DNA from 3 places in the Cryobacterium sp. CG_9.6 genome. Region 2 is predicted to be linked to each of the others. Evidence: riboswitches for the same ligand, from Rfam matches in the RefSeq annotation. Region 2 holds a riboswitch; each other region holds the start of a gene.
What was found. A riboswitch is a leader RNA that binds a small molecule or an ion and turns the genes downstream of it on or off. The one in region 2 is predicted to bind thiamine pyrophosphate.
Positions count from the first base shown of each region.

Region 1: it holds a riboswitch for thiamine pyrophosphate, as region 2 does, so the genes downstream of both, thiM (hydroxyethylthiazole kinase) here and H4V99_RS16080 (3-oxoacyl-ACP reductase) in region 2, are expected to answer to the same signal.
Region 3: it holds a riboswitch for thiamine pyrophosphate, as region 2 does, so the genes downstream of both, H4V99_RS10930 (ECF transporter S component) here and H4V99_RS16080 (3-oxoacyl-ACP reductase) in region 2, are expected to answer to the same signal.

Region 1 is NZ_JARXUZ010000001.1:3,049,188-3,052,454, forward strand. It holds gene thiD (bifunctional hydroxymethylpyrimidine kinase/phosphomethylpyrimidine kinase) at 1-437, opposite strand, end outside; gene thiE (thiamine phosphate synthase) at 434-1,099, opposite strand; gene thiM (hydroxyethylthiazole kinase) at 1,096-1,908, opposite strand; TPP riboswitch at 1,900-1,997, opposite strand; gene H4V99_RS14125 (bifunctional GNAT family N-acetyltransferase/ATP-binding protein) at 2,522-3,267, opposite strand, start outside.
Region 2 is NZ_JARXUZ010000002.1:93,868-97,134, forward strand. It holds partial or broken gene H4V99_RS16070 (IS1380 family transposase) at 1-161, shown strand, start outside; gene H4V99_RS16075 (recombinase family protein) at 1,351-1,725, shown strand; TPP riboswitch at 1,697-1,797, shown strand; gene H4V99_RS16080 (3-oxoacyl-ACP reductase) at 1,854-2,618, shown strand; gene H4V99_RS16085 (LLM class flavin-dependent oxidoreductase) at 2,632-3,267, shown strand, end outside.
Region 3 is NZ_JARXUZ010000001.1:2,364,877-2,368,143, reverse strand. It holds gene H4V99_RS10945 (DNA polymerase IV) at 1-1,050, shown strand, start outside; gene H4V99_RS10940 (hypothetical protein) at 1,060-1,332, shown strand; gene H4V99_RS10935 (hypothetical protein) at 1,398-1,580, opposite strand; TPP riboswitch at 1,624-1,731, shown strand; gene H4V99_RS10930 (ECF transporter S component) at 1,780-2,430, shown strand; gene H4V99_RS10925 (ATP-binding cassette domain-containing protein) at 2,434-3,267, shown strand, end outside.

The sequences.
Region 1 (3,267 bases), on a different contig from region 2:
AGCAGCTCGCGCAGGGCCGCCTCTGCCGGTTCGTCAAGTAGGCGGTCGCCGCTCGTGGCGACCATCACCGGGTCGAGCACCACAATGGGCGGGCGGATGCGTCGCAGCCACCCGCTGACCTCGTCGATCACGTGCGCGTTGGAGAGCATGCCAATCTTGACCGCATCAATAACCACGTCGTCGCTGACCGCATCGAGTTGCTCTCGCAGAAAAGACACCGGCGGCACGTGCACGGCTCGCACACCCTGCGTGTTTTGGGCCACAAGCGCGGTGACCACGGCCATGCCGTAGCCGCCGTTGGCCGAGATGCTCTTAAGGTCGGCCTGAATGCCGGCACCGCCCGTGGGATCGGTTCCGGCAATGCTCAGCACCCGCGCAATCCGGCCCCCGCCCGGCCCAACTTTGGCCGCGCCCGCCCGCCCCGGCCGGACGCTCACGCGGCACCAGCCCAGGCCTGGGCGAAGGCCCGAGTAGCTTCTTCGGGGTCGGCCGCGGCGCAGATGGCCGACACCACGGCCATTCCCGCCGCTCCGGCGGCTCGCAGCGCCCCGGTATCGGCGAGACCGACACCGCCAATGGCCACACACGGCAACGACGTGGTAGCCGCGAGGCGTGCAAATCCGGCCACACCGAGCGGCTCCGGGTGGTCTTTCTTCGTGAGTGTGGGGCGGATCACGCCCATCCCGAGGTAGTCCACGGTTCCGGGTGCAAGCGCGTGCACCGCGTTCAGATGCGCCGGGTGGTTCGCCGTGAGGCCGAGCAGGGCGAGCGGGCCGATGAGCGTGCGTACGGCATCCGCTGGCAGGTCGGACTGGCCAACATGCACGCCGTCCACCGCCGCGCCAGCTGCCCGGGCCGCGAGGTACACGTCAACCCGGTCGTCAATCACGAGGGCGCACCGCCCGTCCGTGAGACGCGCCGCCGCCAGCAGCAGCGCATACAGTTCCCGCGTGGACGCGGTCTTATCGCGAATCTGCACGATGGACACTCCCCCCGCCACCGCGCTCTCAATCACCCCGAGCACGCCACGCGCACCGCTCAGGCCTGGGTCGGTCACCAAATAGGTGGATAGATCAGCGGATGCGCGCCGCACGCTCACGAGATCACCGCTAACGTGCGCACGTCTTCCGTCGTCACCGCGGCGAGGGCATCGAGGAACGCCACCGAAAAGCTGCCCGGCCCGCTGGCGACGAGCGCGGCCTGCTGCGCCGCAATCGTGTACACCGCGCACGCGGCGACGGTCGTGGCGAGCCGATTGACATGCAGAGACGCAAAGGCCGCCATCACCGCCCCGAGGGCGCAGCCGCCGCCGGTAATGCGGGTGAGGAGGGGCGTGCCGTTGGTGATGCGCACATCCGCTTCGCCATCGGTCACGATGTCGACCGCACCCGATATGGCCACGATCGATCCAAACTCGCGGGCCAGCGACCGCCCGGCTGCCAGCGCCGATTCGCCTCCGTCGGTGGCGTCGACGCCGCGCCCGCCCGCGCCCACTCCGGCGAGCGCCAGAATTTCGGAGGGATTGCCGCGAATAATCGTGGGTCGCAGCGCAACGAGCTCGTGCGCGAGTGCGGTGCGCACCGGCAATGCGCCAATGGCCACCGGGTCGAGCACCCACGGCGTACCCGAAGCGGATGCCGCCCGCGCCGTCGCGAGCATCGCCACGCGCTGCTCGGCGTGCGGCGTGCCCAGGTTCACGAGCAGCCCGCTGGCGAGGGGGGCGAACATCTCGGCTTCCGTGGGCAGGTCAACCATGGCAGCCGACACTCCCAGGGCAAGCAACGCGTTGGCCGTGAAGTTGGTCACCACGGCATTGGTGATGCACTGCACGAGCGGAGTTGTGCGGCGCAGATCGGTGAGGAGCTGTGCCGTGGCACGAGCATGGTCGTTCAACAAGCGAGAGTTCACTCGCGACATCCCTTCGCTAGTTCTGACTAGATCAGGTTCAACGGGTGTGTTCTCAGCCCTCGATCGCGACGGCACCCCGTGTCACACGTCCACCCTAGCGGGGCGGGCTATGCGTGTCCGTCTCCGGCCTTTGTTGTTGTCGCTACTTCAGGAGATCCTCCGAAACACGCACCCGCCGCCCCGGAAACACGCGGCAGGTGACCGGCGCCCGGCCGGATCTCCTGAACTAGCAACCAGGACTGGCCGCGCTGGCCCTCTGCGAGGCCCCCGCCGGGCGTGCTGCACCAGGCCTGTCCGCATCGGTCACGCCCGCCCCCCGTCGTTACTTCAGGAGATCCCCCGAACCACGCGCCCAGCGCCCCGGAAACACGCGGCACACGACTTGCGCCCCGCCGGATCTCCTGAACTAGCAACCACAACCGCCAGACAGACCGCCGCACAGGCTGCCACGGGCCCTTCCCGCACGCGCAGCAGCACGCTGCCCAACCTCGATCACGCCCGCCGCAAGTCGCTACTTCAGGAGATCCCCCGAAACAGGCACCCAGCGCCCGCGGAAACACGCGGCACATCACCCGACCCGAGCCATATCTCCTGAACTAGCAACCACACCCACCTACAGCCGGGCGAGGCGCTCGATATCCTCAAGGAACTCAGCGGCGACCTCGGCCGACACGGTCGTTCGGGTGGACAAGATGGCATCCTCATAGTCCGCTGTGCTCGGTCCTGCCATGGCGGAGGTGTCGGCAGAATCCAGCGACTGCTCGAGTGCGTTCTGTGACGCCCGGTGGGCGGCGTACTCGATGTCGGCCGGGGAGAACCCCTCGCTCTTCTCCACCAGAGTGGCGAGATCGACGACACCGACCACGGCCGACGGAATGTACCCGGCCCAGATGGCTTCGCGAGCGGCCACATCCGGAAGCCCGATCGGAATCACGTAGTCAAAACGTCCGTGGCGGAGGAAGGCCGAGTCGAGGGCGCGAATGAAGTTCGTGGCACAGACGAGCAGCCGGTCGGGCTGATCCCGGAACGCCGGAATGATCTTCAGCAGCTCATTAGTTACGCCCTGCATAGCCGAGGGCGGGTCACCCTGACGCTGGGCAGCGATCTCCTCCACCTCGTCGATGAACACCACGGCATGCTCGAGTTCGGCGATCTTCAGGAACGTTTCGCGCAGCGCGCCGGCCAGACCCTGCGGGTCGGCAGCGAGACGGGACGGGAACACCTCCACGAACGACCACTCCAGCCGCGACGCAATGGCCTTGGCAAACGTGGTCTTGCCGGTTCCGGGAGGGCCAAACAGCACCACGGCCTTGGGCGCCGAGACGCCATACTGCTCGGCCAGGTCGGGGTTGGCCAGCG
Region 2 (3,267 bases):
CCGCTGCGACGACCGAGGGAAACGGTCTTGCCTGAGCGACCACCGCAACGATCCGCCGGAAACTTATCAGCGTCCCCGCCAGAATCTCGACCTCCGCGAGGCGCATCACCCTGCACCTGCCCGAACACTGGCCCTGGGAGAAACCCTGGACGGCCCTGTTCAACCAGAACTTCCGCCCGAGACGACCCGCCTACATCCACATCAACAGGAACACCAGTGGAACACCCCGGGCCGCGAGCCCCGGACCACACCCACGCCCGAAACGCCAAAACCTCGCCAAACCAAAATCAGGATTCCTTCAGACGCCGACCGGTGGATTCAGGCTTATTCGTGGCCGTCGCGACATCGTAAGCGGCAAGGTGGACAAGCTTTTGCGCCGGAGTGATCGAACGCCTCCGCGTCGGACCACCCGATCTTGGCCCTTCGGGAATGCTGTTGTTCATAGGACTATCGTCGCGCACGACGCTTATTGATGGGCTGGACATGGTGAATCAGTTCCTAGTTCTCGCCCCTGCAACACGGCGGACTTGCTATTAGCTACTGGCCTCACCCGATCCTGACACGCAGGGGGTTACGAAATGCTGCGTTCAGCAGGTCCGCAACGCCAAAAGTTTCATCGAGTGTGAGCCCGACCAGATCAAGATCTTGGCCAAAATAGGCGCCGCCCGCCGGTCGCACAGTCTGCGGGAAGCCTTTGCGCAGCACTGCCCGATAACGACAATTGGGCGGTGTATTTGCCGGCAACGGCATGCTGCCAAGGGGCGGGGGTATGTTAGAGGGTGGTGCAAGCGGCATCGGAGCTGGTCGAGGTACCGCCGGTCTGGACCGCTCATCACGAGGAGATTCAATGTCGAATCAGGGTCATAAACCGTGTGCAACGGGAGATCTCGAGGTCCGTAGTCTGTCCGATCATGAATGGCGTGTGAGCGATCGACGCTGCCATGAAAGGTCGCCCGAGAAGGTGCTGGGTTACATCGAAAAACGTGGTTCCGTTTTTGAAGTCATGAACATAGAAGCACCGCGGCGACATGTCATGTTCGATCATTTCGAGTCGGCGGTCGCCTCGTTTGTGTCAGTTTTTCCGGCTTAGATTTTATCCACGGTGTTGGCGTCAACGTGCCGATTCACTCAGCGCGACAATAACGTGTCGACGTTGCGGCGTTTAGATGAAACCGGCGCGCCTCAGGCCGCCGACGCTGATGTTTTGTGACGTGTGGTGTTCGGTAATGATCGTTCGCACGACACTCCGGGACAGGTTCAGTTGGTCGCGGAATCACAGGGTGGGTTTTGTAATACTTGGCGTGTACCCGTCTATGTAACGCACTACCGAGTTGGTGATGCGGTTTTGTTATGCCAATTGGATACGGCCGGGTCTCCACCCGAGACCAGCACCCCGAAGCCCAACACGATGCCCTGACCGGGGCCGGTTGCGAACAGGTCTTCCTCGACACAGCGTCGGAGACCCTCGCCGGCCGACCCGAACTCGACAAAGCTCTACTCTCGGCCAACCGGGCTGGCGATCAAATCGTGGTGACTAAACTCGACCGGCTCGGCCGGTCGTTGGAAAACCTCATCGAGTTATCCAACACCCTGCAGGCGCGCGGCGTTGACCTGGTAATACTAGACCAGGGCATCCCGGCAGTTGATGAGTTCAGGACGCGGATTCGCCGATACCAGGCGGTTGCGTATACTCATTTTCAGCGACACGGGGTGCCGACTGTATGACGGTTGGCTGAGATGACACCCGTTGAACCTGATCTAGTTCGAACTAGCGAAGGGATGTCACGGAGAATTACGTGCACCGTATTGGTGCCGGATCTCGTCCTTTCGCCTTACCCAAGGTGAAGAAAATCATGCAAATAGCAGAACAGATTGTCCTGGTCACCGGCGGCGGACGCGGCTTGGGTACAAGCATCGTGCACGCTTTCGCGGCTCAGGGTGCCCGGGTAGTCATTAACTATCGCAACAGCGCCGCAGCGGCGGAGACCCTGGCTGCTAGATATGGCCGTGAACATGCTTTTGCTGTGCGGGCTGACGTGACCGACCGATCCCAGGTCGCGGCAATATTCACGCAGGCTCAGGCATATTTTGGGTCTCCTGTGACAACGGTGGTCAATAACGCGTTGGCCGATTTCAGTTTTAACGGCGATGCTCGCTCTGGCGCTGCCGACATCAGTTGGGACGAGTTTGAGGCGCAGTTCTCTGGCAGTGTCCGCGGTGCCCTGAACACGACGCAGCAGGCGCTGGCAGGCATGCGTGAGGTCGGGTTCGGCCGCATTATCAACATCGGCACGAACCTGTTTCAAAACCCGGTGGTGCCGTACCACGACTACACGGCCGCCAAGGCTGCCCTGCTCTCCCTGACCCGCACCCTTGCCTCAGATCTTGGCCTGCATAACATTGCTGTGAACATGGTCTCCGGTGGGCTGTTGCGCACCACGGATGCCAGCGCGGCCACCCCCGAGGACGTGTTCGACTTCATTGCCGCGTCTACCCCGCTGCGCAGGGTGACAACCCTGGCCGAATTTGCCGATGCGGTACTTTTTTTTGCTTCCCCCTGGGCGCGGTCGGTCACCGGTCAGAACCTGGTGGTCGACGGCGGCTTGGTGATGAACTAGGGCCGCGCCGGTTATGTCGGCCCCGCGCCAGCTCCACTTCAATGCGTTCCTTATGGGTTGTGGCCACCACGGTGCCGCCTGGCGGCGGCCGCAGTCGCCCATCGAGCAGTTGGGGGACATCAGTTTCTATGAACGGCTCGCCCAAAGCGCTGAACGTGGCTTCTTTGACGCCGTGTTCTTCGCCGACGGGCACGCCGTCAATGATGTGAGCACCGGCCCGCGGTGGTTTCTTGAGCCGTTGACGGCGATGGCCGCGATGGCGCGGGCGACGAGTCGGATCGGGCTGGTCAGCACTATCTCGGCGACCTTTTTTACGCCTTTTCACGCGGCGCGCATGCTTGCATCGTTGGATCACATTAGTAAGGGGCGCATTGGCTGGAACGTGGTCACTTCCATGTTTGACGCCGAAGCCCGCAACCATGGAATGGACGTGCTGCCCTCCCACGACCAGCGCTACAGCCGGGCAGCGGAGTTCATCGAGGTGGCACTGAAATTGTGGGATTCGTGGGAGGACGATGCTCTGGTCCTGGACCGCGGAGGTCTCTATGCTGACCCGGCCCGGGTGCAAGCGATCGGCCACTCCGGCGAACACTTCCGGGTGGACGGCCCACTGACGGTGCCGCGCCCGCCGCAAGGTCGACCGGTACTG
Region 3 (3,267 bases), on a different contig from region 2:
GCGATGCCCATGCTGCTGGCGCTGCGCAAATGCCCGCAGGCCGTGGTGCTCGAGCCGCACATGGCCGCGTACCAGCACTACTCCGAACGGGTCATGAGCATCTTCGACGACGTGACACCGCTCGTGGAACGCCTCGGCATCGACGAGGCATTTCTGGACGTGGCCGGCGCGCGCCGCCTGCACGGTTCTCCCGCTGTGATTGCGGAGCTGATACGTGCCCGCGTCTTCGCCGAGACCGGCCTGGTCTGTTCGGTGGGCGCGGCATCCACAAAATTTATCGCCAAGCTCGCCTCCGGGCTGGCCAAACCCAACGGTCTGCTCGTTGTGCCGGCTGAGCAGACGCTCAACTTTCTGCATCCGCTTCCGGTGAAATTCATGTGGGGCGTGGGGGCCACAACCGAGGAAGCCCTCGTTCGGCTGGGGCTCCGTACCATCGGCGATATTGCCCGCCTGCCCCTGCCCGCGCTGCAGCGGGCCGTGGGGGAGGCCTCCGGACACAAGCTGCACGAGCTGTCATGGGGGAGGGATGGCCGTGGTGTCACGCTGGTACGCGAGGAGAAGAGCGTGGGACACGAGACTACATTCGAGTACGACATGACGGATGCCGCGGCGCTGCGCAGCGAGCTGCTGCGGCTCTCCGATGCGGTCGCCGTGCGTCTGCGACGAGGGGGCCTGGTGGGGAGGCGCGTGGTGCTGAAACTGCGCTACCCGGACTTCACCACCGTGACGCGCTCCCGCACTCTGGCGGATCCGAGCAACGTAGGTCGCCGCATCTACGAGGAGGTGAGTGCGGCTTTTGAGCTGCTCGCGGCACCGGGAATTCGGGTGCGCCTGATTGGCGTGCGCATGGAACAGCTCTCACCGGAGGACAGCGCGGGCCTGGCCCTGTGGGATCCCGACGAAGACTGGCGCGAGGCCGAGCGCGCTGTCGACACCGTGACGGCGAAGTTCGGCCGTGGAGCCGTTCGCCCCGCCTCGCACATTGCGCCCACCTCACGCACCGCGCCCACTTCTCACACCGCGCCGGGAGCCGAGCCCAACCCGGGGTAGCCTGTTGTCATGACTAGCCTTCCGGAAAAGCTCGCAGAAATGTCCCGTTCAGCCGGCGTGAAGTCCGCCTACGGTGATCCGATTCAGATCGACGGGGTCACGCTGGTGCCCGTGGCGATCGTGAACTACGGTTTCGGCGGCGGAGACTCCGGCGACCAGGGTTCGGGCGGCGGCGGAGGTGGCGCTGCGATACCGATCGGCGCCTACGTGAAGTCGGCGGGCACCGTGCGGTTTGAACCGAACGTCATTTCACTGCTGGCCGTCGGCATCCCCTTCATCTAGGTGACGGGCCGTGTGCTGATCCGCATCATCCGCGCCCTGAAGAAGTAGGTCACCGAGAGCAGAAACTACGGGTTGCGCCGTCGACGCGAGCGGGGCCAGCGCGGCCGCAGCAGACGGCGCAGCCAGAGCGGCCAGTGCCAGGTGTCGTGCACGGGCAAACCCCTGGCAATGCGGCGCCGGCGACGAAGCGACGCCCGCAACAGCACCAGCATGATCGTCGCGGCGACGACCACAACCAGCATGCTCATGTACCCAAACCCATTCCGTGAGTCTAAGCGGGCAGCTAGACTGATGCTGAACACGGGAGTCCGGTTAACCGGGCTGAGAGGAAGCTAGCAGCTTCGACCGTCGAACCTGATCCGGATCATGCCGGCGCAGGGAGACTTCTCGTACCCGTGCCCCATCTGGGTCATCTTCCGATGATCCATCTTCGGAAAGGGCACGACAATGAACACAACCTCTACCCCCCTCGCAACACATCCGACGGCGACCAAGACCCGCACCTATCGCTGGCGCGTCGTGGACATCGTGGTCGCCAGTGTCATCGGCGTCGCGAGCGGCGTCATCTTCTGGGCCTGGGGCCTGGCCTGGACGCCGTTGAGCAGCCTCCTGGCCTTCACGCCGGGTCTCGGCGGTCTGCTGGCCGGCGGCTGGCTCTTCGCCGGAGTGCTCGGCGGACTTATCATTCGTAAGCCCGGCGCGGCCCTCTATACCGAGGTCATTGCCGCCGTCGTATCCATGCTCATCGGCACCCAGTGGGGCTTTGCCACTCTGATCTGGGGTGTGCTGCAGGGCCTCGGCGCCGAGCTGGTCTTCGCCCTGTTCTTCTACGCCAACTATCGGCTGGGAGTCGCCCTCCTCGCCGGCGCCGGCGCCGGGCTGGCTGTTGCGCTCTTGGACACCACCATCAGCTACGCGGCGCTCGACATGGGCTTCAAGACCGTGTACTTCGTGACGGCCATCATCTCGGGCACGGTGTTCGCCGGGCTGCTGTCCTGGCTTGCGGTGCGAGGACTGGCCCGAACGGGTGCGCTCAGCCGGTTTGCCAGCGGACGCGAGGTCACCCGCACCGTGGGCGCGGCGCCGACCGCGCTGTAGGGGATGACCACGATCATCTCCGATACCCGGGTCACCCCCGCCCGCATCACGGCCCGCGGCTGGGGCTGGCGGCACGCCGGCCGTTCCCGACCGGCCGTGTCGGCCCTCGACCTCGATATTGCACCGGGGGAGCGCGTGCTCCTTCTCGGGCCCAGCGGGGCCGGAAAGAGCACTCTGATGCACGCGCTTGCCGGCGTGCTCGGTGATGACGAGGACGGTGACTCCGCAGGCGACCTGCTGGTCGACGGTCGACGCGCTGCGGATGCCCGTGGCCGGGTTGGGTTGGTTCTGCAAGACCCCGATTCCCAGGTGGTTCTGGCACGAATCGGCGATGACGTGGCGTTTGGCTGTGAGAACCTTGCGGTTCCCCGTGCCGAGATCTGGCCGCGAGTGCGGGCCGCCCTGGCGGCCGTGGGGCTGGACCTGCCCCTGGACCACCCCACGTCTGCGCTGAGCGGGGGTCAGAAGCAGCGTTTGGCCCTCGCCGGGGTTCTCGCCATGTCGCCGGGGCTTCTACTGCTCGATGAGCCCACCGCCAACCTCGACCCGGCCGGTGTGGTTGAGGTTCGGGATGCGGTGGTGCGGGGACTCGACCGCTCCGGCGCAACGCTCATTGTCATTGAGCATCGCGTAGCGGTGTGGCAAGACGGGGTGGACCGGGTGATTGTGCTGGACCCCGCCGGTGGGGTGATGGCCGACGGCCCCACCGCGCAGGTGCTGGCCAACGAGGGGGAACGCCTGTCACGGGCCGGTGTCTGGGTACCCAACGTGGCACTGCAATTGCCGGTTCGACGGGCCCGCCCGGCGGAGACGGGAGACCTCCTGCTCCACGCGGAG